DNA from 4 places in the Streptomyces sp. NPDC059785 genome. Region 2 is predicted to be linked to each of the others. Evidence: riboswitches for the same ligand, from Rfam matches in the RefSeq annotation. Region 2 holds a riboswitch; each other region holds the start of a gene.
What was found. Region 2 has a riboswitch for cobalamin ahead of ACFV6E_RS15300 (ribonucleoside-diphosphate reductase subunit alpha). Riboswitches for the same ligand answer to the same signal wherever they lie in the genome.
Positions count from the first base shown of each region.

Region 1: another riboswitch for cobalamin. It lies ahead of ACFV6E_RS16470 (cobalamin biosynthesis protein); the one in region 2 lies ahead of ACFV6E_RS15300 (ribonucleoside-diphosphate reductase subunit alpha).
Region 3: another riboswitch for cobalamin. It lies ahead of ACFV6E_RS08630 (energy-coupling factor ABC transporter permease); the one in region 2 lies ahead of ACFV6E_RS15300 (ribonucleoside-diphosphate reductase subunit alpha).
Region 4: another riboswitch for cobalamin. It lies ahead of ACFV6E_RS41395 (ABC transporter substrate-binding protein); the one in region 2 lies ahead of ACFV6E_RS15300 (ribonucleoside-diphosphate reductase subunit alpha).

Region 1 covers NZ_JBHWHV010000018.1:83,003-88,101, forward strand. Annotated here, with positions in the region: gene cobN (cobaltochelatase subunit CobN) at 1-102, opposite strand, end outside; gene ACFV6E_RS16465 (cobyric acid synthase) at 99-1,610, opposite strand; gene ACFV6E_RS16470 (cobalamin biosynthesis protein) at 1,610-2,572, opposite strand; cobalamin riboswitch at 2,732-2,875, opposite strand; gene ACFV6E_RS16475 (hypothetical protein) at 3,004-3,225, opposite strand; gene ACFV6E_RS16480 (anion permease) at 3,249-4,502, opposite strand; gene ACFV6E_RS16485 (lysozyme) at 4,729-5,099, opposite strand, start outside.
Region 2 covers NZ_JBHWHV010000016.1:111,590-116,688, reverse strand. Annotated here, with positions in the region: gene ACFV6E_RS15315 (hypothetical protein) at 1-581, shown strand, start outside; gene ACFV6E_RS15310 (CHAP domain-containing protein) at 686-1,327, shown strand; gene ACFV6E_RS15305 (GNAT family N-acetyltransferase) at 1,402-1,989, shown strand; cobalamin riboswitch at 2,011-2,216, shown strand; gene ACFV6E_RS15300 (ribonucleoside-diphosphate reductase subunit alpha) at 2,353-4,764, shown strand; gene ACFV6E_RS15295 (ribonucleotide-diphosphate reductase subunit beta) at 4,764-5,099, shown strand, end outside.
Region 3 covers NZ_JBHWHV010000008.1:107,373-112,471, reverse strand. Annotated here, with positions in the region: gene ACFV6E_RS08645 (precorrin-8X methylmutase) at 1-366, shown strand, start outside; gene ACFV6E_RS08640 (cobalt-precorrin-6A reductase) at 416-1,180, opposite strand; gene ACFV6E_RS08635 (cobalt-precorrin-5B (C(1))-methyltransferase) at 1,230-2,408, shown strand; cobalamin riboswitch at 2,524-2,729, shown strand; gene ACFV6E_RS08630 (energy-coupling factor ABC transporter permease) at 2,759-3,502, shown strand; gene ACFV6E_RS08625 (energy-coupling factor ABC transporter substrate-binding protein) at 3,499-3,885, shown strand; gene cbiQ (cobalt ECF transporter T component CbiQ) at 3,892-4,641, shown strand; gene ACFV6E_RS08615 (energy-coupling factor ABC transporter ATP-binding protein) at 4,638-5,099, shown strand, end outside.
Region 4 covers NZ_JBHWHV010000104.1:6,145-11,243, reverse strand. Annotated here, with positions in the region: gene ACFV6E_RS41405 (NAD(P)/FAD-dependent oxidoreductase) at 1-427, shown strand, start outside; gene ACFV6E_RS41400 (NAD(P)/FAD-dependent oxidoreductase) at 521-2,215, shown strand; cobalamin riboswitch at 2,409-2,624, shown strand; gene ACFV6E_RS41395 (ABC transporter substrate-binding protein) at 2,680-3,741, shown strand; gene ACFV6E_RS41390 (FecCD family ABC transporter permease) at 3,750-4,829, shown strand.

The DNA.
Region 1 (5,099 bases), on a different contig from region 2:
CACGTCCACCCGGGTCGGGTTGCCGATCCGGTAGGAGGCGCCGGAGGCGCGCGCCGCCAGCAGATCCGTGTCGGCGGTCGACAACAACAACACTGTGCTCATGCGGGTGCTCCCGGGGGGATGAAGGGCAGTCCTTGGGGCGCGCCCGACTCGATGAGCCGCCACAGCGCGTCCGTGTCCGCGTGTTCCTCGATCAGATCGCCGAGCAGGTCGAGCTGCTCCTCGCGCAGCGCGGCGAAGGATGTACCGGCGGCCGGTGTGAAGCGGCGTCCCGCGGCGGCCGCCACCTCGCGCAGGAAGGCGCGCCGGAATCCGTCGGACTCCAGCGAGCCGTGCCAGTGCGTACCCCAGACGGCGCCGACCCGGCAGCCGTCCAAGAAGGGTTCGCCGCCGCGCACGTCCGCGACGCCGTGGTGGATCTCGTAGCCCTCGACGCGCTCGCCGAGGGCTTCGCCCGCCGGCCTGGTCAGGGTCTTCTCGCGCGCGAACCGCACGCGTACGGGCAGCAGGCCGAGGGCGTCGACGGCGCCCGCGCGGGACTCGATCTCGTCCTCGATGTGCTCGCCGAGGATCTGGAAGCCGCCGCAGACGCCGAGCACGGGCCGTCCCTCGGCGGCCCGCCGCGCGATCGCGTCCGCGAGCCCGCGCTCGCGCAGCCACCGCAGGGCCTTCACCGTGCCGCGGGTGCCGGGTACGACGACGAGATCGGCGTCGGCCAGTTCCTCGGGGCGGTCCACGAACCGCACGACGACGCCGGGCTCGGCGGCCAGCGCGTCGACGTCGGTGAAGTTGGACATCAGCGGGACGGCGCAGACGGCGACGCGGAGGATGTCCTCGCCGACGGGGGAGGAGACCGCGGACTCGCGGACGGCGCCGCGCAGCGAGACACGGAGTCCGTCCTCCTCGTCGATACCGAGCCCGTGCCGGAACGGCAGCACGCCGTAGGAGGGGCGGCCGGTGAGGTCCTTCAGCATGTCGAGGCCCGGCTCCAGCAGGGAGACGTCGCCGCGGAACTTGTTCACCAGGAAACCGGCGACGAGTTCCTGGTCCTCGCGGCTCAGCAGCGCGACGGTGCCGAAGAAGGAGGCGAAGACGCCGCCGCGGTCGATGTCGCCGACGACGAGCACGGGCAGCCGCGCGTTGCGGGCGATGCCCATGTTCACGATGTCGGTGCGGCGCAGATTGATTTCGGCGGGACTGCCGGCCCCCTCGCAGATCACCGCGTCATACGTGCCCCGCAACTCGGCCAGGCAGTCCAGGACGGTGCCGAGCAGCGCCTGCTGCCGGCCGCCGTGGTAGCCGCGCGCGCTCATCTCGCCGACCGGCTTGCCCATCAGCACGACCTGGCTGCTGCGGTCGCCGCCGGGCTTGAGCAGTACGGGGTTCATCAGCGCGGTCGGCTCGATCCGGCACGCCTGGGCCTGCATGGCCTGCGCCCGTCCGATCTCGGCGCCCTCGCGGGTGACGAAGGAGTTGAGGGACATGTTCTGCGCCTTGAACGGCGCGACCTTGACGCCCTGCCGTACCAGCCACCGGCAGATCCCGGCGGTGACGACGCTCTTGCCCGCGTCGGAGGTGGTGCCCGCGACCAGTAGTCCGCCGCCGCTCATCATCTGCCTCCTCGTAGCCGTGATGCGTGCAGGCGTCGCCCCAGCAGCCGTCCTGTTGCGCAGACGCCGAGGGCCAGCCAGCCCACCCGCCGCGACAGCCGTACGGCCCGTTCGACGTCGCCAATCTCCACGGACCGGCCGTCTTCGTTGAGCACCGGCCGGTGCTCGACCCGGCCGCCGTACGACAGCGTCCCGCCGAGCCGGACCCCGAGCGCGCCCGCGAAGGAGGCCTCGACGGGTCCGGCGTTGGGGCTCGGGTGCTTCCTCGCGTCGGCCCGCCAGGCGCGCAGGGCGCCCCGCGGGTCGCCGCCCGCGACGGTGGCGAGCACGGCGGTCAGCCGCGCGCCGGGCCAGCCCGCGACGTCGTCGAGGCGCGCGGAGGCCCAGCCGTAGCGGCGGTAACGGGGGGACTTGTGCCCGACCATGGCGTCGAGAGTGTTGACGGCGCGGAAGCCGACCAGCCCCGGGACCCCGGCGGCGGCCCCCCACATGAGGGCGCCGACCACGGCGTCGGAGGTGTTCTCGGCGACGGACTCGACCACCGCCCGCGCGATCCCGTCGGCGTCCAGCGCCTGCGGATCGCGCCCGCACAGGTGCGGCAGCCGTTCGCGTGCGACGTCGATGTCCCCGGCGGCGAGCGCGCCGCCGATGGCGCGGGCCTCCCGGGCCAGGCTGGTGCCGCCGACGACGGCCCAGGTGGCGGCGGCGGTCAGTGCGACGGAGGCGGCGCGGGAGCGGCGTACGGAGCGGTCGGCCAGCGCGGCGAGCCCGACGGCCGAGCCCACGCAGACGGCGGTGTGCAGCGCGCCGCGGCCCCGGTCGTCCCGCCACAGCACGCGCTCGACGGCACCGGCGGCCCGGCCGAACACGGCGACGGGATGCCCGCGGCGGGGATCGCCGAGGAGCAGGTCACCGAGGAGGCCGGCGGCGGCGCCGTACGCGAAGACGCGATCGGCACCCATCGGTTCAGCCGATGCCCGCGCCGGCGGAGCCGGGACCTGGCACCGTCACCCTCGTACGGCCGGAACACCTGGTACGGAACGCACTGAACGCACGGAACGGGAACGGCACCGGGCAGCCGCGCATGGCGATATGTCCTCACTCAGGGTGTCCACGCCCTGGTTCGACGAGACCGGCGGTGAGAGTTCCTGGCTCCCGGGGAGGTTCTCCCCGGTGACAGTGGCGGGACCGCGCCGGATTCGCACCGGGCTTCCTCTCCTGCCGCCGTACTTGGCCTTGGCAGTTCACCACGCGCTGAGAACACCCGTCAACTTGCTGTTGACCTGCGCGGGGACAGTGTGCCGAGGCCCACACGGAGGCGGGGTGCGGGACCCGCTCCGGTCCCGCACCCCGCCTCGGAAGTCCCCCTTGTCGTCGCCTCCGGTCCCTGCCGTCAGGCGACGATCAGATAGATCCCGTACGCCACCGCCGCCGCGCACGCGGCGAAGCAGACGCAGGCGCCGGTGGCCGCGAGGGCCGCGGATCCGCCCTGCGCGGTAGCGGACTCGCGCTTGGAGAGGCCGAGTATGCCCAGGGTGAAGAGGCCGACGAGGACCACGGTCACCACGAGGCTGACTCCGAAGACGGAGCCGAGGGCTGCCCAGTCGATGTTCATGCTGCTTCCTTGGTCCTTGGAGGTCAGGCCACGGCCTCGGGGGCCTTCGGGGCCGCCGGGGTGTCGGTGGTCGCCGGGACGGTTGCCGTGAGTGTCCCGGTCACGGGGCCGGCCGGGGGCGGGGTGACGGCGGCGATGGCCGCGGTCACCACACCGGCGGGCTCGGCATCGGCGTCCGGCTCGTTGACGTTGGTGTGGTCGACGACCTCGCCGCGGCGGGAGACCAGCCAGATCGCGGTGCAGGAGGCGATCAGGAAGACGGCGACGAGGGCGGTGCCCCAGTCGCCGAAGCCGGTCACCCACTCGGCGAGGGCGCCGACGACAGCGGCGGCCGGCAGGGTCAGGACCCAGGCGACGCACATCCGGGTGGCGGTGGACCAGCGGACCACGCCGCCCTTGCGGCCGAGGCCCGCGCCCATCACGGAGCCCGAGACGGAGTGCGTGGTGGAGAGCGAGAAGCCGATGTGGGAGGAGGCGAGGATGACCGTGGCCGCGCTGGTCTGGGCGGCGAAGCCCTGCTGCGGCTGGAGGTCGGTCAGGCCCTTGCCCATCGTGCGGATGATGCGCCAGCCGCCCAGGTAGGTGCCGAGCGCGATGGCGCAGCCGGCCGAGAGGATGACCCAGACCGGCGGGTCGGAGTCGGGGGCGACGGCGCCGCCTGCGACCAGGGCCAGGGTGATGATGCCCATCGTCTTCTGGGCGTCGTTGGTGCCGTGGGCCAGCGAGACCAGGCCCGCGGAGGCGATCTGGCCGGCGCGGTAGCCCTTCTCGGTGGACCTGCCGCCGGCCTTGGCGCCGAGCGCGTACGACATGCGGGTGGCGATCAGTGCCGCGACGCCCGCGACCACGGGGGCCGCGACGGCCGGGATCAGCACCTTGGTGACCAGTACGCCGCCGTGCACTGCGGCCGTGCCGGCCGAGGCGATGGTGGCGCCGATCAGACCGCCCATCAGGGCGTGGGAGGAGCTGGAGGGGAGTCCGACGAGCCAGGTCAGCAGGTTCCAGAGGATCGCGCCGACGAGCGCCGCGAAGATCACCTCTGGCTGGATGCCGGATTCGTCGACGAGACCTTTGGAGATCGTGTTGGCGACTTCGACGGACAGGAACGCGCCGACAAGGTTGAGGACGGCGGACATGGCCACCGCGACCTTGGGCTTGAGTGCGCCGGTCGAGATGGTGGTGGCCATCGCGTTGGCGGTGTCGTGGAAACCGTTCGTGAAATCGAACACGAGAGCGGTGACGATCACGATCCCGAGGAGAAGCGTGATGTGTTCCATTTACCCAGGCTTCTGTTGGACGTCAGTGGCAGGCTGAACGTAGGCAACCAGGGTGAACGGAAGATGAACTGAGGCGGGCGGTGGGGTGACCCAATCGGCGGGCCGCCACTCCACTTACGAGGGAGTGACGGCCCGCCGGACCGAACAAAGGTGGAATCTGCGTCTCCGCTCATGGCCTCGCGTACGGCCTCGCGTATGGCCCCCGCTTATGGCCTTCGCGGTTTCGCTATCCGCTCGCGAGTTTCCGCAGCTGGTTCATGGAGCCGTTGAAGAGATTCTGGTCACCCGGCAGCCGGCCCCGGTTGTCGTACTGCCAGAAGGTCCAGAACGACCAGCCGGCCGGCAGCGCCCCCGCGCTCCCAGCGTCGTAGCGGGCGAGCCAGAGCGGATGGTTCGCCGCGAAGGCGCGGCTGCCGCCGGTGCACTTGTTCCACCAGAGCGTGGTCGTGTAGATCACCGGGCGGCGGCCGGTCCGGCGCTTCACCTCGTTGCTGAAGGCCGCGATCCAGTGGACCATCCGCGCCTTGCTGAGGCCGTAGCACTTCTTCTTCCTGCTGTACGGGTTGTGCTCGATGTCCAGCGCGGGCGGCAGCGTCC
Region 2 (5,099 bases):
CGGCCGGGCGCGTCGCGGCCGCGCCCGCCCCTGCGCCCGCCCTGTCCGTCGCCGTCACGGCCAAGCACGTCCTGCCCGTTGCCGTCGCGGCCGAGCACGTCACGACCGTGCCGGTCGGCACCAGCACTCGATCCGTCCGTATCGTCACCCGACGCGTCTCGACCACGCCCGCCTTCGCACCCGCCCTGTCCGTCGCCGTCGCCGTCGCCGTCACGGCCAAGCACGTCCTGCCCGTTGCCGTCGCGACGATGCCCGTCGCGACCATGCCCGTCGCGACCGTGGCCCTCGCGCGCGTGACCGTCACGCGCGTGGCCGTCACGCGCGTGCCCGTTGCGCGCGTGGCCGTCACACGCGTGGCCGTCGCCACCATGCCCGTCGCGTACGGGCCCGTCGCGTACGGGCCCGCCCCGCCCGCGCCCGCCCCGGTCGCGTTCCTCCCGGTCGCACCCGTCGTCGGTTGCCTGTTGCCGCTCGTTCCGGCAACCGGCAAATTCTTCTGCCGCCCCGTCCAGCCCCTGATTCACCTGCTACACCTGTCATCACGCCGTCGCTCTCCGAGTTCGTCAACTTACCGGGAGTGACGGCGCGTTCGGCGGGCTCACCGCTTCACGCCCGCATGCGGGTTGTGCGCCCTCGCCCCTCGTCCGGCATCCACCGGCACGTCCACCTCACCGGAGGTTCCGTCATGAACCGTCTCGCGGCACGCTGTCTGACCACGGCCGCCCTGCTCCCCGGGCTGCTCGCCGTACCCGCCCTCGCCGAGCCGCCCGCGGCCGCCGCGGCCCCCAGCCCGCTCCGGCAGGCCGTCGTGGACCGCGCCGAACGGGCCCTCACCACGTCCCACGCCTACAGGGAGACCCGTAACGGTCCGCGGAAGTGGAGCACGCCGGGCGACGCGCGGCACGACAACTACCTCGGCGGCGCCGACCGCAACGAGTACAACGGCTTCAACGGCGACTACTGGTGCGGCTACTTCGCCGCCGCCATGTGGAACAACCGGCGGGCGACGCCGGACAACTACAAGTCGTCGCGGGCCTGGGAGACCGGCGTCGGCGACCGCTTCTACGCCTACCGGCCCGGACGGCCCCCGCAGCGCGGCGACGTGATCGTGTGGCACAACCACAACCGGCGCGACCCCGAGGGCCATGTCGCGGTCGTCGTCGCCGTCGGCGGTTCCGGCGGCCGGACGGTCGTCACGATCGAGGGCAACGCCGGGCGCGGGTCCGACAGCATCACCAGGCGCGAGTACCGCTGGGCGGGCACGGACGGCCCCCGTATCCCCACCAACCCCGGCCTGAAGCTGCGCGGCTTCGCGTCCCGTTCCTGACCTCCCCTCCCCGACGGCGGCGGGCCCCGGAAAATGGGCGGCCCGTTGTCGTACCCCTCCGGCACACTGCGGACATGGACATCGTGATCAGGCGGGCGCGGCCCGGGGAGTACGAGGCGGTCGGCGAGGTCACCGCGCGGGCGTATCTCGGGGACGGGCTGCTGGACTTCGGGGAGAGCGATACGTACCTGACGGAGCTGCGCGACGTGGCGAAGCGTGCGGCGGCGGCCGAGGTACTGGTGGCCGTGGACGGTGCGGCAGGGACAAGCCCCGGCACCGCCGACGGCATCCTCGGCCCCGGCACCGTCGACGGCACCCTCGGCCCCGGCACCGCCGACGGCATCCTCGGCGGCGTCACCTTCGTCGCGACCGGCGGGCCGATGGCCGACATCGCGCGCGAGGGCGAGGCGGAGATACGGATGCTGGCGGTCGCCGCGGAGTCCCGCGGACGGGGCGCGGGCGAGGCGCTCGTGCGCGCCTGCGTCGAGCGCGCGCGGGCCACCGAGGGCTGTGTCCGCGTCGTGCTGTCCAGCCAGCGCACGATGCGCGCCGCCCACCGGATCTACGAGCGTCTGGGCTTCCGCCGTACCCCGGAGCGCGACTGGAACCCGCTGCCGGAGCTCGACGACATCGTGCTGATCACCTATGAGTTGACGCTCTGACACGCTCCGGAGACAGCCCGCGACACAAGATGTGGGGGTGGTAGCGCCGACCGGCACTAGATGTATGCTCATGCTCGCTGTCGCCGCAGGGGAATCCGGTGCGAATCCGGAACTGTCCCGCAACGGTGTACTTGTGCGTGTTCGCGCGCCCGGCCGGTCCCAGGACCACCGGTGCGTGTCCGCGCGCCTGGTCAGTCCGAGGACCTGCCGGCAGTGCGCCCGTACCGTCCGGTCCGGGTGCCGAATACGTCCGGGCCTCGTGGAATGGGCCGGTGGACGCGCGCGTACCCGTGCCACGGGCAGACGTGTGCCTTCGCTGCCCTGCCCTCGCCAGGCCCCGAGCCGAGCGAGGGAGAGCCCCACGTGACCATCGCGCCAGCCGATCCGGCCGCAGTGGCACCGTCCGCGGAACCGACGGGCACGGATACGGATACGGACGGTCCCGGTGCCGCGCTGCTGCGGACCCTGACCGACCTCACCGCCGACCTCCCCGACGCCGACCCGGGCCGGGTCGCCGCCGCCGCGCTGCGCGGCCGGTCCGCGCGGGCGGACATCACGGAGCTGCGGGAGCTGGCGATCGAGGCGGCGGCCGGCCTCATCTCCGAGGACCCCGCCTACTCGCGGCTCGCCGCCCGGCTGCTGACGCTCGCCATCGCCGCCGAGGCCGCCTCGCAGGGCGTCACGTCCTTCTCGTCCTCCGTCGCGACCGGCCACCGCGAGGGCCTGATCGCGGACCGCACCGCGGAGTTCGTGACGCTGCACGCGGCCCGCCTGGACGCGCTGGCCGACGCCGCCGCCGTGGCGGGCGCCGACGACCGCTTCGGCTACTTCGGCCTGCGCACCCTGCACAGCCGCTATCTGCTCCGCCACCCGATCACCCGGCGGGTGATCGAGACGCCCCAGCACTTCATGCTGCGCGTCGCCGCCGGGCTCGCCGAGGACGACACCGCCCGCTCGGTCGACGAGGTGGCCGCGCTGTACGGCCTGATGAGCCGGCTCGACTACCTGCCCTCCTCCCCCACCCTGTTCAACTCCGGTACGCGGCACCCCCAGATGTCGTCCTGCTACCTCCTCGACTCCCCGCTGGACGAGCTGGACTCCCTCTACGAGCGCTACCACCAGGTGGCCCGCCTGTCGAAGCACGCGGGCGGCATCGGACTGTCCTTCTCCCGCGTCCGCTCGCGCGGTTCGCTGATCCGCGGCACGAACGGGCACTCCAACGGCATCGTCCCGTTCCTGAAGACGCTGGACGCCTCGGTCGCCGCCGTGAACCAGGGCGGCCGGCGCAAGGGCGCCGCGGCCGTCTACCTGGAGACCTGGCACTCCGACATCGAGGAGTTCCTGGAGCTGCGCGACAACACCGGTGAGGACGCCCGCCGTACGCACAACCTGAACCTGGCGCACTGGATCCCGGACGAGTTCATGCGCCGGGTGGACGAGGACCGCGCGTGGTCACTGTTCTCGCCGTCCGACGTGCCGGAGCTGGTGGACCTGTGGGGCGCCGACTTCGACGCCGCGTACCGCGGGGCCGAGGAGGCGGGCCTCGCCAAGAAGACGATCCCGGCCCGTGAGCTGTACGGCCGCATGATGCGGACGCTCGCGCAGACCGGCAACGGCTGGATGACCTTCAAGGACGCCGCCAACCGCACCGCCAACCAGACGGCGGAGCCGGGGCACACCGTCCACTCCTCGAACCTGTGCACCGAGATCCTGGAGGTCACGGACGACGGGGAGACGGCCGTGTGCAACCTGGGGTCGGTCAACCTCGGCGCCTTCGTCGACACCGGCCGCCAGGACATCGACTGGGAACGCCTTGACGACACGGTCCGCACCGCCGTGACCTTCCTCGACCGGGTCGTGGACATCAACTTCTACCCGACCGAACAGGCGGGCCGCTCCAACTCCAAGTGGCGCCCGGTGGGCCTCGGCGTGATGGGGCTCCAGGACGTCTTCTTCAAGCTGCGGCTGCCGTTCGGGTCACCGGCGGCGAAGGCCCTGTCCACCCGGATCGCCGAGCGGATCATGCTCGCCGCGTACGAGGCGTCGGCCGGCCTGGCGGAGCGGAACGGCCCGCTGCCCGCCTGGGAGAAGACCCGTACCGCACGGGGCGTCCTGCACCCCGACCACTACGGCACCGAGCTGACCTGGCCCGAGCGCTGGGCCGCCCTGCGCACCCGGATCGCGGCCGTCGGCCTGCGCAACTCGCTGCTCCTGGCCATCGCGCCGACCGCGACGATCGCCTCCATCGCGGGCGTCTACGAATGCATCGAGCCGCAGGTGTCCAACCTGTTCAAGCGCGAGACGCTGTCCGGCGAGTTCCTCCAGGTCAACTCGTACCTGGTGGACGAGCTGAAGAGGCTCGGCGTGTGGGACGCGCAGACCCGGGAGGCGCTGCGCGAGTCGAACGGCTCGGTGCAGGGCTTCACCTGGGTGCCGCAGGAGGTCCGCGACCTGTACCGCACCGCGTGGGAGATCCCGCAGCGGGGTCTGATCGACATGGCCGCCGCCCGCACCCCGTTCATCGACCAGGCCCAGTCGCTGAACCTGTTCCTGGAGACGCCGACCATCGGCAAACTCTCCTCGATGTACGCGTACGCCTGGAAGTCGGGCCTGAAGACGACGTACTACCTGCGCTCGCGCCCCGCGACGCGCATCGCCCGCGCCGCGCAGGCGCAGGCCCGGTCCGAGCGGACCGTCCCCGTACCGCAGGCCGCCGACCCCGACGCGGTCGCCTGCTCCCTGGAAAACCCCGAGTCCTGCGAGGCCTGCCAGTAATGACCACCGCACCCGAGAAGACCGAGAAGAACCTGCTCGACCCGGGCTTCGAACTGACCCTGCGCCCCATGCGCTACCCGGACTTCTACGAGCGCTACCGGGACGCGATCAAGAACACGTGGACCGTGGAGGAGGTCGACCTGCACTCGGACGTCGCGGACCTCGCGAAGCTGTCCGGGGGCGAGCAGCACATGATCGGCCGGCTGGTCGCGTTCTTCGCGACGGGCGACTCGATCGTGGCGAACAACCTGGTGCTGACGCTGTACAAGCACATCAACTCCCCCGAGGCGCGGCTCTACCTGAGCCGTCAGCTCTTCGAGGAGGCCGTGCACGTC
Region 3 (5,099 bases), on a different contig from region 2:
CTGCCCGCGGACAACGAGGTGATCTGCACCCTGTCCGACCCGGCCGTCCCCGGGCTCGCCGCCGAGCTGGGCACCACCCGCAGCGCCGCCGCCCTGGAGCTGTGGCGCGACCGGCTGGACGGCGCCGTCGTCGCCGTCGGCAACGCGCCCACCGCCCTCTTCCGGCTCCTGGAGCTGATCGAGGAGGGCGCGCCGCGTCCGGCCGCCGTGATCGGGGTGCCGGTCGGCTTCGTGGGCGCCGCCGAGTCCAAGGACGCGCTCGCCGGACACCCCTCGGCCGTCGAGCACTTGGTCGTCCGCGGCCGGCGCGGCGGCAGCGCCATCGCGGCGGCGGCCGTCAACGCGATCGCCAGCGAGCGGGAATGACGTCATGAAGTGACGAGAAGGAATCATGAAGTGACGAGAAGGACTGACGTCACGAAGTGACAGGCTTGGCCTCGTGAAGTGAGCCGAGGAGCCGGCGCGCCGCCTCCTCCGGTCCCGGCACCACCGGCACGCCCTCCGGGACCGGCGGGCGCCGGATCATCACGACCGGTACCGCTGCCTCGCGTGCCGCCGTCAGCTTCGGCGCGGTGGCTTCTCCGCCGCTGTCCTTGGTGACGAGTACGTCGATCCGGTGCCGGCGCAGCAGCTCGCGCTCCCCGTCGAGGGCGAAGGGCCCGCGGGCGAGCAGCACCTCCATGTGCCGGGGGTGCGGAGGTTCGGGCGCGTCCACGGAACGGACCAGGAACCACAGGCCGTCCAGCTCCGCGAAGTCCGCGAGGCCCGTCCGCCCTGTGGTCAGGAACACCCGGCGGCCCAGCGCGGGCAGCAGCGCCGCCGCCTGTGCGGGCGAGGCCGCGTCGTGCCAGACGTCGCCCCGACCGGGGACCCAGCCGGGCCGCCGCACGGCGAGCAGGGGAACATGGGTGGTGGCGGCCGCCTCGGCCGCGTGGAAACCGATCGTCCGGGCGAAGGGGTGAGTGGCATCGACGAGTGCGTCCACCCGTTCCGCGCGCAGCCACCCGGCCAGTCCCCCGGCGCCGCCGAAGCCGCCCGTGCGGACCTCGCCAGGCGGCAGCCGGGGTGCGGCCACGCGTCCGGCGAGCGACGTCGTCACGCGCAGGTGCGGCGCCTCGGCGGCCAGGATCTCGGCGAGCCGGCGCGCCTCCGTCGTACCGCCGAGGATCAGGACGTGCACGGCGACGCCCGCCTCTCCTCGTTCGTCGGCCGCGGTGAAGCCATCTGCGATGCAGTCATCTGCGGTGGGACCTCCCCTGGGGGTGCGGTGTGAGCGGCGGTGCGGTGTGAGCGGCGGTGCGGCGAAGGGCGGCCGCGGCGCCCAACTCAAGCACACCGGGCTGCGGCCCGGCTGGACCACCGGTGCCTGCGCGACGGGCGCCGCCACCGCCGCGTACACGGCGCTGCTGACCGGTGACTTCCCGGATCCGGTGACGGTGACGCTGCCCAAGGGGCAGACCCCGGCGTTCGCGCTGGCGGCGGAGGAGCTGGGCGACGGCTCCGCGATGGCCGGGATCGTGAAGGACGCCGGTGACGATCCGGACGTCACGCACGGCGCGCTGGTACGGGCCACGGTGCGGCGGCTGCCGGCCGGTTCGGGCGTGGTCTTCCGGGCGGGCCCCGGCGTCGGCACCGTCACCCGGCCCGGACTGCCGCTGCCCGTCGGCGAACCGGCCGTCAACCCCGTCCCCCGGCAGATGATGCGCGACCACGTCGCCGAGGTCGCCCGCCGGTACGGCGACGGGGGCGACGTCGAGATCACCCTCTCCGTCGACCACGGCGAGGAGATCGCCCGCTCCACCTGGAACCCCCGGCTCGGCATCCTCGGCGGCCTGTCCATCCTCGGTACGACCGGGATCGTCGTGCCGTACTCGTGCTCGGCGTGGATCGACTCCATCCGGCGCGGGGTCGACGTGGCCCGCGCCGCCGGACGCACGCATGTGGCGGGCTGCACCGGCTCCACCTCGGAGAAGACCGTCGTCGCGGTGCACGGGCTGCCCGAGGACGCGCTGCTCGACATGGGCGACTTCGCGGGCGCGGTGCTGAAGTACGTACGCCGCCATCCTGTCGACCGGCTCACGGTCTGCGGCGGTTTCGCCAAGCTGTCGAAGCTGGCGGCCGGGCAGCTCGATCTGCACTCCGCCCGCTCGCAGGTCGACAAGGGCTTCCTCGCCGGACTGGCCCGCCGGGGCGGCGCCGACGAGGCGCTGGCCGCGCGGGTGGCCGGGGCCAACACGGGGCTCGCCGCGCTCCAGCTCTGCACGGCGGCCGGGGTCCCGCTCGGCGATCTGGTGGCGACGGCGGCGCGCGACGAGGCACTGGCCGTGCTGCGGGGCGCGCCCGTCGCGGTCGACGTGATCTGCATCGACCGGGCGGGCGGCATCGTGGGCCGCAGCTCGGTCCGCTAGGGCGTACCTGACGGAAGCCCCTGTCGCGAGCCCGGTCCGCCGGGCGGTCCGGGCTGCGCGGGCGGGCGTCGCCGTACGCCCCCGAGGGCTTCTTGCGGCTCCCCGCCTGCGGGGACTACTGTCACCACGCCTTGGTGCACGGGAAATCCGGTGTGATGCCGGTGCGGCCCTCGCCACTGTGATCGGGAAGTCCGGCTCCGGCCCTCGGACCTGTCGTCGACAGGATCCAACGGGCAGCCACTGGGTCCTCGGACCCGGGAAGGCGGAGCACGGATGTGGTACCCGTCAGCCAGGAGACCGGCCAAGGCACTTCAACCATCCACGAGGTGCTGGAGAGGGTCTGCTGAGTCATGCACATAGCCGAGGGTTTTCTGCCTCCGGCGCACGCGGTCGCCTGGGGCGTCGCGTCGGCGCCGTTCGTCGTCCACGGAGTCCGGTCACTCACCCGTGAGGTCAGAGAGCACCCCGAGAGCACACTGCTCCTGGGTGCCTCCGGTGCCTTCACGTTCGTCCTGTCGGCTCTCAAGCTGCCGTCCGTCACCGGCAGTTGTTCACATCCCACCGGCACCGGGCTCGGCGCGATCCTGTTCCGTCCGCCGATCATGGCGGTCCTCGGCACCATCACGCTGCTCTTCCAGGCGCTGCTGCTCGCGCACGGCGGCCTGACCACGCTCGGCGCCAACGTCTTCTCGATGGCGATCGTCGGCCCCTGGGCCGGGTACGGGACCTACCGGCTGCTGCGGCGCTTCGACGTCCCGCTGATGGTCGCCGTGTTCTTCGGCGCGTTCGTCGCCGACCTGTCCACCTACTGCGTCACCAGCGTGCAGCTCGCCCTGGCCTTCCCCGACCCGGGCAGCGGCTTCGCGGGCGCGCTCGGCAAGTTCGGCGCGATCTTCGCCGTCACGCAGATCCCGCTGGCGGTGAGCGAGGGCCTGCTCACGGTGCTGGTGATGCGGCTGCTGGTCCAGTCGAGCAAGGGCGAACTGACCCGGCTGGGCGTGCTCCTGGCCAAGGGCGGAAACCGTACGGGCACGGGTGCTGGTCCCGGATCCGGCTCCGGCTCCGGCTCCGGCTCCGAGGCGGTGGCCCGGTGAAGCGTCACACGAAGATCAACCTCCTGCTGCTGCTCGTCGTGGTCGCGCTCGCCGTGCTGCCGCTGGTGCTCGGTCTCGGCGACGGCAAGGAGGAGCCGTTCGCCGGTGCCGACGCCCAGGCGGAGACGGCGATCACCGAGCTCGAACCGGACTACGAGCCGTGGTTCTCGCCGCTGTACGAACCGCCGTCCGGCGAGATCGAGTCGGCGCTCTTCGCCCTCCAGGCGGCCATCGGCGCGGGCGTGCTCGCGTACTACTTCGGGCTGCGGCGCGGGCGGCGCCAGGGCGAACAGCGGGCGCGGGCGCAGGACGGTCTCCCGGAGGAGCGGGAGAGCGGGCCCGGCGCCGCCGCGGAGGACACCACGGCCGGGCGGCGGGCCTGATCCCCCGTGCTGCCGATCGACGCGGCGGCGTACAGCAGTCGCTGGCGCCGCCGCCACCCTGTGGACAAGGCGGTCCTCGGGCTCGGTCTGACCGTGCTCGCGATCTCCCTGCCGGCCTGGCCGGGCGCCGCCTTCGTCCTGGTCACGGCGCTCGTCCTGCTGCTCGGTCCGGCGGGCGTGCCGGGCCGCCGGCTGTGGCGCGCGTACCGGGTGCCGCTGGGCTTCTGCGTGACGGGGGCGGTCACTCTGCTCGTGCAGGTCGGCGGGCCGGGCCGTTTCGTCGCGTTCGCCGACGGCGGGCCGGTGCGCGCGGGTGAGCTGCTGCTGCGGACCTCGGCGGCCTCCCTGGGCGTCCTGCTGTTCGCGTTCACCACGCCCATGGCGGACCTGCTGCCACGCCTGGTGCGGGCGGGCGTGCCCGCGCCGGTCGTCGACGTCGCCCTGGTGACGTACCGCATGAGCTTCCTGCTCCTGGACTCGGTGCGCCGGATCCGTCAGGCGCAGGCGGCGCGGCTCGGGCACACCACGCGCGCGGCCGCCTGGCGGTCGCTGGCCGGGCTCGGCGCCACGGCGTTCGTCCGGGCCTTCGACCGGGCGGCGCGGCTCCAGACCGGGCTCGCGGGACGCGGTTACGACGGCACCCTGCGCGTCCTGGTGCCCGAGGCCCGCGTCTCCGTCCCCTTCACCGCGGCGAGCCTCGCCCTGCTCACGGCGGTGGCCGCACTGACCCTCGTACTGGAAAGGCCCCTGTCATGAACGAGCCCGCCCGGGAGTCCGTCGGCGAGCCCGCTCTCGTCGCGCTGCGGGGCGCGTTCTTCGCGTACGAGGAGGGGCCGCCGGTGTTCAGCGGGCTCGACTTCGGGATACGCGAGGGGCGTGCCCTGGCGCTCCTCGGCCGCAACGGCAGCGGCAAGACCACCCTGATGCGGCTGCTCAGCGGCGGGCTGCGGCCGGGCGACGGCCGGTTGACCGTCGAAGGGCGACCCGTCACGTACGACCGTAAGGGCCTGACCCGGCTGCGGACGACGGTGCAACTGGTCGTACAGGACCCGGACGACCAGCTCTTCGCCGCGTCCGTCGCCCAGGACGTGTCCTTCGGGCCGCTGAACCTCGGTCTGCCGGACGACGAGGTCCGCGCGCGCGTGGACGAGGCGCTGACCGCCCTGGACATCGCCGCCCTCGCCGACCGGCCCACCCACCTCCTCTCCTACGGG
Region 4 (5,099 bases), on a different contig from region 2:
GAGCACCGTGCTCGGCGCGCTCGCCGTGGAGAACGCCACCGCCGCGTACGGCAGGAGCGGCGACGACGCCGTCCTCCAGGGTTTGGAGGACGCCCGGCACCCCGGCTCACCGCTGCCGGGCAGCGACCACTTCAACGCCCTCGGGCCGCTGACCCGCGCCCTGTGCGCGGAGGTCGAGGCCGGCACCCGCACCCCGCGGGACGCGGCGGACCGGATCTTCGACACCGTACGGCGGGCCGACTACCTGCCGCCCTCGCTCGGTCTCGGCGACCCGGCCGACCGGTTCTTCCACAACACCCCCGCCCGGATCGTGCGGGCCGCCCGCTGGGTCCGCACCGACGCTCCCGACGACGTCGGCGCGCTCCTCAAGGGCGCCATGGGCGGCCTGCTCAGAGAGCGACTGCGCGGTCTGCGCGGTCCCGCATAGCCGGTCGCGCCGCCGCCGTGCACGGTCCGGCAGGCGCTCGTGCCGTCACCGCGCACCGGCCGGCCGTCCCGGCCGACGACAAGGAGAGAGCACGTGGACTCAACGGGCACTTCAGCACGCGACGACCTCGCGCCGTCCGAGAGGGAGACGTACGACGTCGCGATCCTCGGCTCCGGTGTCGCCGGATCGCTGCTCGGGGCGATCCTGGCGCGGCACGGCAGCAAGGTCCTGCTCCTGGACGCCGGCTCGCACCCGCGCTTCGCGATCGGCGAGTCGACGATCCCGTTCACCCTGGTGTCGCTGCGCACCCTCGCGGAACGCTACGACGTCCCCGAGATCGCCGCGCTCGCCTCGTTCACCGACACCACCCGCACCATCGGCCCCCGCTTCGGCGTCAAGCGGCACTTCGGCTTCCTGCTGCACCACGAGGACGCGCCGCAGAACCCGCGCGAGGTCAACGAGTTCAACACCCCGCCCCAGCTCCTGCACGAGGCCGCCCACCTGTTCCGCCAGGACACCGACTCCTGGCTCTTCCAGGTCGCCGTCAAGTACGGCTGCCGGGCCCGGCAGAACTTCTTCGTCGACGACATCGACTTCGACGGCTCCGGGGTCACCCTGGCCGGGCGCGGCGGCGAGTACCGGGCACGCTACCTCGTGGACGCCAGCGGCTTCCGCTCACCGGTGGCGGAGAAGTTCGGCCTGCGCGAGGACCCCTGCCGGTTCAAGCACCACTCGCGCTCCATCTGGAACCACGTCGTCGACCTCACCCCCACCGACCGGCTCTTCGACCACCTCCCGGACAGCCAGCGCCCGCCCGTTCCCTGGTACGAGGGCACCGTGCACCACATGTTCGACCGCGGCTGGGCCTGGGTCATCGGCTTCAACAACAACAAGTGGTCCAAGAACCCGCTGTGCAGCGTCGGCATGACCGTCGACCCGCGCCGCTTTCCCAAGCCCGGAGGAGTCGCCCCCGAGGAGGACTTCGCCCGGCTCGCGGCACCCTTCCCCGACATCGTCCGGCAGTTCGAGGGCATGAAGCCGGTACGGGAATGGACCTCGACCGGACGGCTCCAGTACTCCTCCCGGCAGACCGCGGGCGACCGCTGGTTCCTGCTCTCGCACGCCGCGGGCTTCCTCGACCCGCTGTTCTCCCGCGGTCTGTCCAACACCACCGAGGCCCTGAACGTGCTGGCCCGGCGGCTGCTGCGCGCGGTGCGGGACGACGACTTCTCCGGCGACCGGTTCGCCCCCGTGGACCGGCTCCAGCAGTCGCTGTTCGACTACAACGACTCCCTGGTGAACTCGGCCTTCATCTCCTGGTGCGACTACGACCTGTGGAGCGCGGTCTTCCGGATCTGGGCCTGGGGCGCCAACGCGGGCGTCTACCGGATGCAGACCGCGCTGACCAAGTTCCGCAAGGACGGCCGCGACCAGCACTTCACCGACCTGGAGGAGGTGCCCTACCCGGGCCTGTACTGGCCCGACCACGACGGCTTCGCCGAGCTGTACGAGACGATGGTCAAGAGCTGCGAGGCGGTCGAGGCCGGTGCCGTCACCGCCGCGGACGCCGCCGACCTGCTCTACGACCGGCTGCTCGCGGCCGACTTCGTACCCAAGCACTTCGGGTACGCCGAGCGCGACGTCCGCTTCCTGAACCCGCAGCCCAGGACGCTGCTGCGGATGGTCCGCTGGGCCGCCACCGAGGCCGACCCCGTCGTCCGCAGGCTCGTCCTGGGCAACGGACGGGAGGCGGTCAAGGCCCGGCTGCGCGGCAAGAAGCTGTTCTGACGTACGGACGTACGGACGTACGGACGTACGGACGTGAGGACGTGAGGACGTGAGGACGTGAGGACGTGAGGACGTGAGGACGTAAGGGTGCAAGGACACAGGGCGGCCGCCCGGCGCGGGCGGCCGCCCACCGGCCCGTGGCGGAGCCGCCGGACGGCCCCGGGGTCCGCGTGAACCGGCCGGCGGGACCCCTTGATAGGGTTCCGGAGCCAGTCGAGCCACATCCGAGGCCAGGGAATCCGGTGCGAATCCGGAACTGACGCGCAGCGGTGAGGGGGACGGGCGGGGCATCGACGCCACTGGGAGCAGCGCCCGCGACGGCCGTACGGCCGGCACGGACAGTTCCCGGGAAGGCGCCCCGGCCGGACGAACCCGAGTCCGAAGACCTGCTGGCCCCTCCGCGCCCCCGTGCGGGGAGGACGTCCGTAGGCCAGGCTCCGCGTCCGAGCCCCGACAACCGAGGCATGCCCGTGCTCCGCATTCCCCCGCTCCGTGCCCCCCGCCGCACCGCGGCCCTGCTCCTCGCCCCCGCACTGCTGCTCACCGCCTGCGGCGGCTCCGGCGCCGACGGCGCGAAGGCGGAGGAGTCCGCCGCCGGATACCCCCGCACCATCGACAACTGCGGCCGCCAGGTCACCCTGAAGTCGGCCCCGCGGCACGCCGTCTCCCTCAACCAGGGCAGCACCGAGATCCTGCTCTCCCTCGGCCTCGGGGACCGGCTCGCGGGCACCGCGACCTGGACCGACCCGGTGATGAAGGGCCTGGAGAAGGCGAACGCGAAGGTGCCGCGGCTCGCGGACAACAACCCCTCGTTCGAGAAGGTGCTGGACGCCGAGCCCGACTTCGTCACCGCGTCCTTCGTCTCCACGCTCGGCAAGGGCGGCGTCGCCACCCGCGACCAGTTCGAGGACCTGGGCGTGCCCACGTACGTCTCGCCCGCCGACTGCTCCGACGGCGGCAAGGACAACGACAGCGGCGGCGACGGCTCCCGCGGCAAGGCGCTCACCCTCGACACCGTCTACGGCGAGATACGCGACCTCGCGCACGCCTTCGGCGTCGACGCGCGCGGCGAGAAGCTCGTCGCCGGGCTGAAGCAACGGGTGAGTGAGGCGACCGACGGGCTCGACGCCTCGGGCGTCTCCCTCATGTACTGGTTCGCCAACTCCCAGTCGCCCTACCTCGCCGGCTGCTGCGGCGCCCCCGGCGCCATCACCCGCGCCCTCGGCGCCGAGAACGTCTTCTCCGACACCCACGACGAGTGGCCGCAGATCAACTGGGAGACCGTCGCCGACCGCGACCCCGACGTCATCGTCCTCGGTGACCTGACCCGCAAGTCGCAGACCGCCGAGACCGCCGAGGCGAAGATCCACTTCCTGGAGACCAACGCCGCCACCCGCAACCTCACCGCGGTGAAGAAGAAGCGGTACGTCCTGCTCAGCGGGCAGGCGATGAACCCGTCCATCCGCACGGTCGAGGGGATCGAGCAGGTCGCGGCGGGGCTGCGCGACTTCGGGCTCGCGAAGTGAGGAAGCACATGGGGCCGCGTCCGGAGCCGACGCCGCATTCGGGTACGGCGCCGTGTCCGGACACGGCGCCGCGCCTGTGGGTGCGTACCGCGCTGCTCACGGCCGGCGGGCTGCTCGCGCTCGTGGTGTCCGTCGCCCTGGCCGTCACCATCGGGCCCGCCGACATCTCCACGGCCGACGTCTGGGCGGCCGCCGCCGCCCACCTCGGCCTCGGCGAGAGCACGCTCGCGCCACTGCGGGACGGCATCGTGTGGAACCTGCGCATGCCCCGCACCCTGCTCGCCGCCGTGTGCGGGGCGGGGCTCGCGCTGTGCGGGGCGGTCATGCAGTCGCTGCTGCGCAATCCGCTGGCCGACCCGTTCGTGCTCGGCGTCTCCTCCGGCGCGTCCACCGGCGCCGTCGCCGTCGTCGTGCTCGGGGTGGGCGGCGGCGCCGTCTCGCTCTCCGCGGGCGCGTTCGCCGGGGCGCTGCTCTCCTTCGGGCTCGTACTGCTGCTCAGCCACAGCCTCGGCGGCAGCACCGACCGGGTCGTCCTCTCCGGGGTCGCAGCCATGCAGCTGTTCTCCGCGCTCACCTCGTTCGTAGTGCTGACCTCCGCCGACGCCGAGACCACCCGGGGCGTGCTGTTCTGGCTGCTCGGCTCGCTCACCGGGGCCGGCTGGGGCGAGGTGCTGCTGTGCGCGGTGCTGCTCGCCGCGGTGCTGCTGGTCTGCCTCGGGCACGCCCGCACCCTGGACGCGTTCGCGTTCGGCGAGGAGGCCGCGGCGGCGCTCGGCGTACGGGTGGCCAGGACCCGGCTGATCCTGCTCTGCGCCACGGCGCTGCTCACCGCGGCCCTGGTCGCCTGCGCCGGTGCGATCGGCTTCGTCGGCCTGGTGCTGCCGCACGCGACCCGCGCCCTCACCGGCCCCGGCCACGCCCGCCTGCTGCCGGTCACGGCGCTGGCCGGCGCCGTCTTCCTGGTCTGGGTGGACACCGCCGCCCGCACCGTCATCGACCCCCAGGAGGTCCCCGTGGGCGTGGTGACGTCCCTCATCGGCGTACCGGCGTTCGTCGCGGTGCTGTACCGGGGCCGGAGGAAGACGTGACGGGCGCCGGTCCCGGGGGGCGGGCACGGGCGACGGGCCCTGCCGGGGCGGGCCGTCCCGGTGGGGTGGGCGGGGCGCCGGTTGCGGGGGAGGGGCGGGATCCGGGCGTCGTGGACGACGCCTGTACCGGCGTTCGTCGCGGTGCTGTACCGGGGCCGGAGGAAGACGTGACGGGCGCCGGTCCCGGGGGGCGGGCACGGGCGACGGGCCCCGCCGGGGCGGACCGTCCCGCTGAAACGGACCGTCCCGCCGCGACGGACCGTCCCGGCG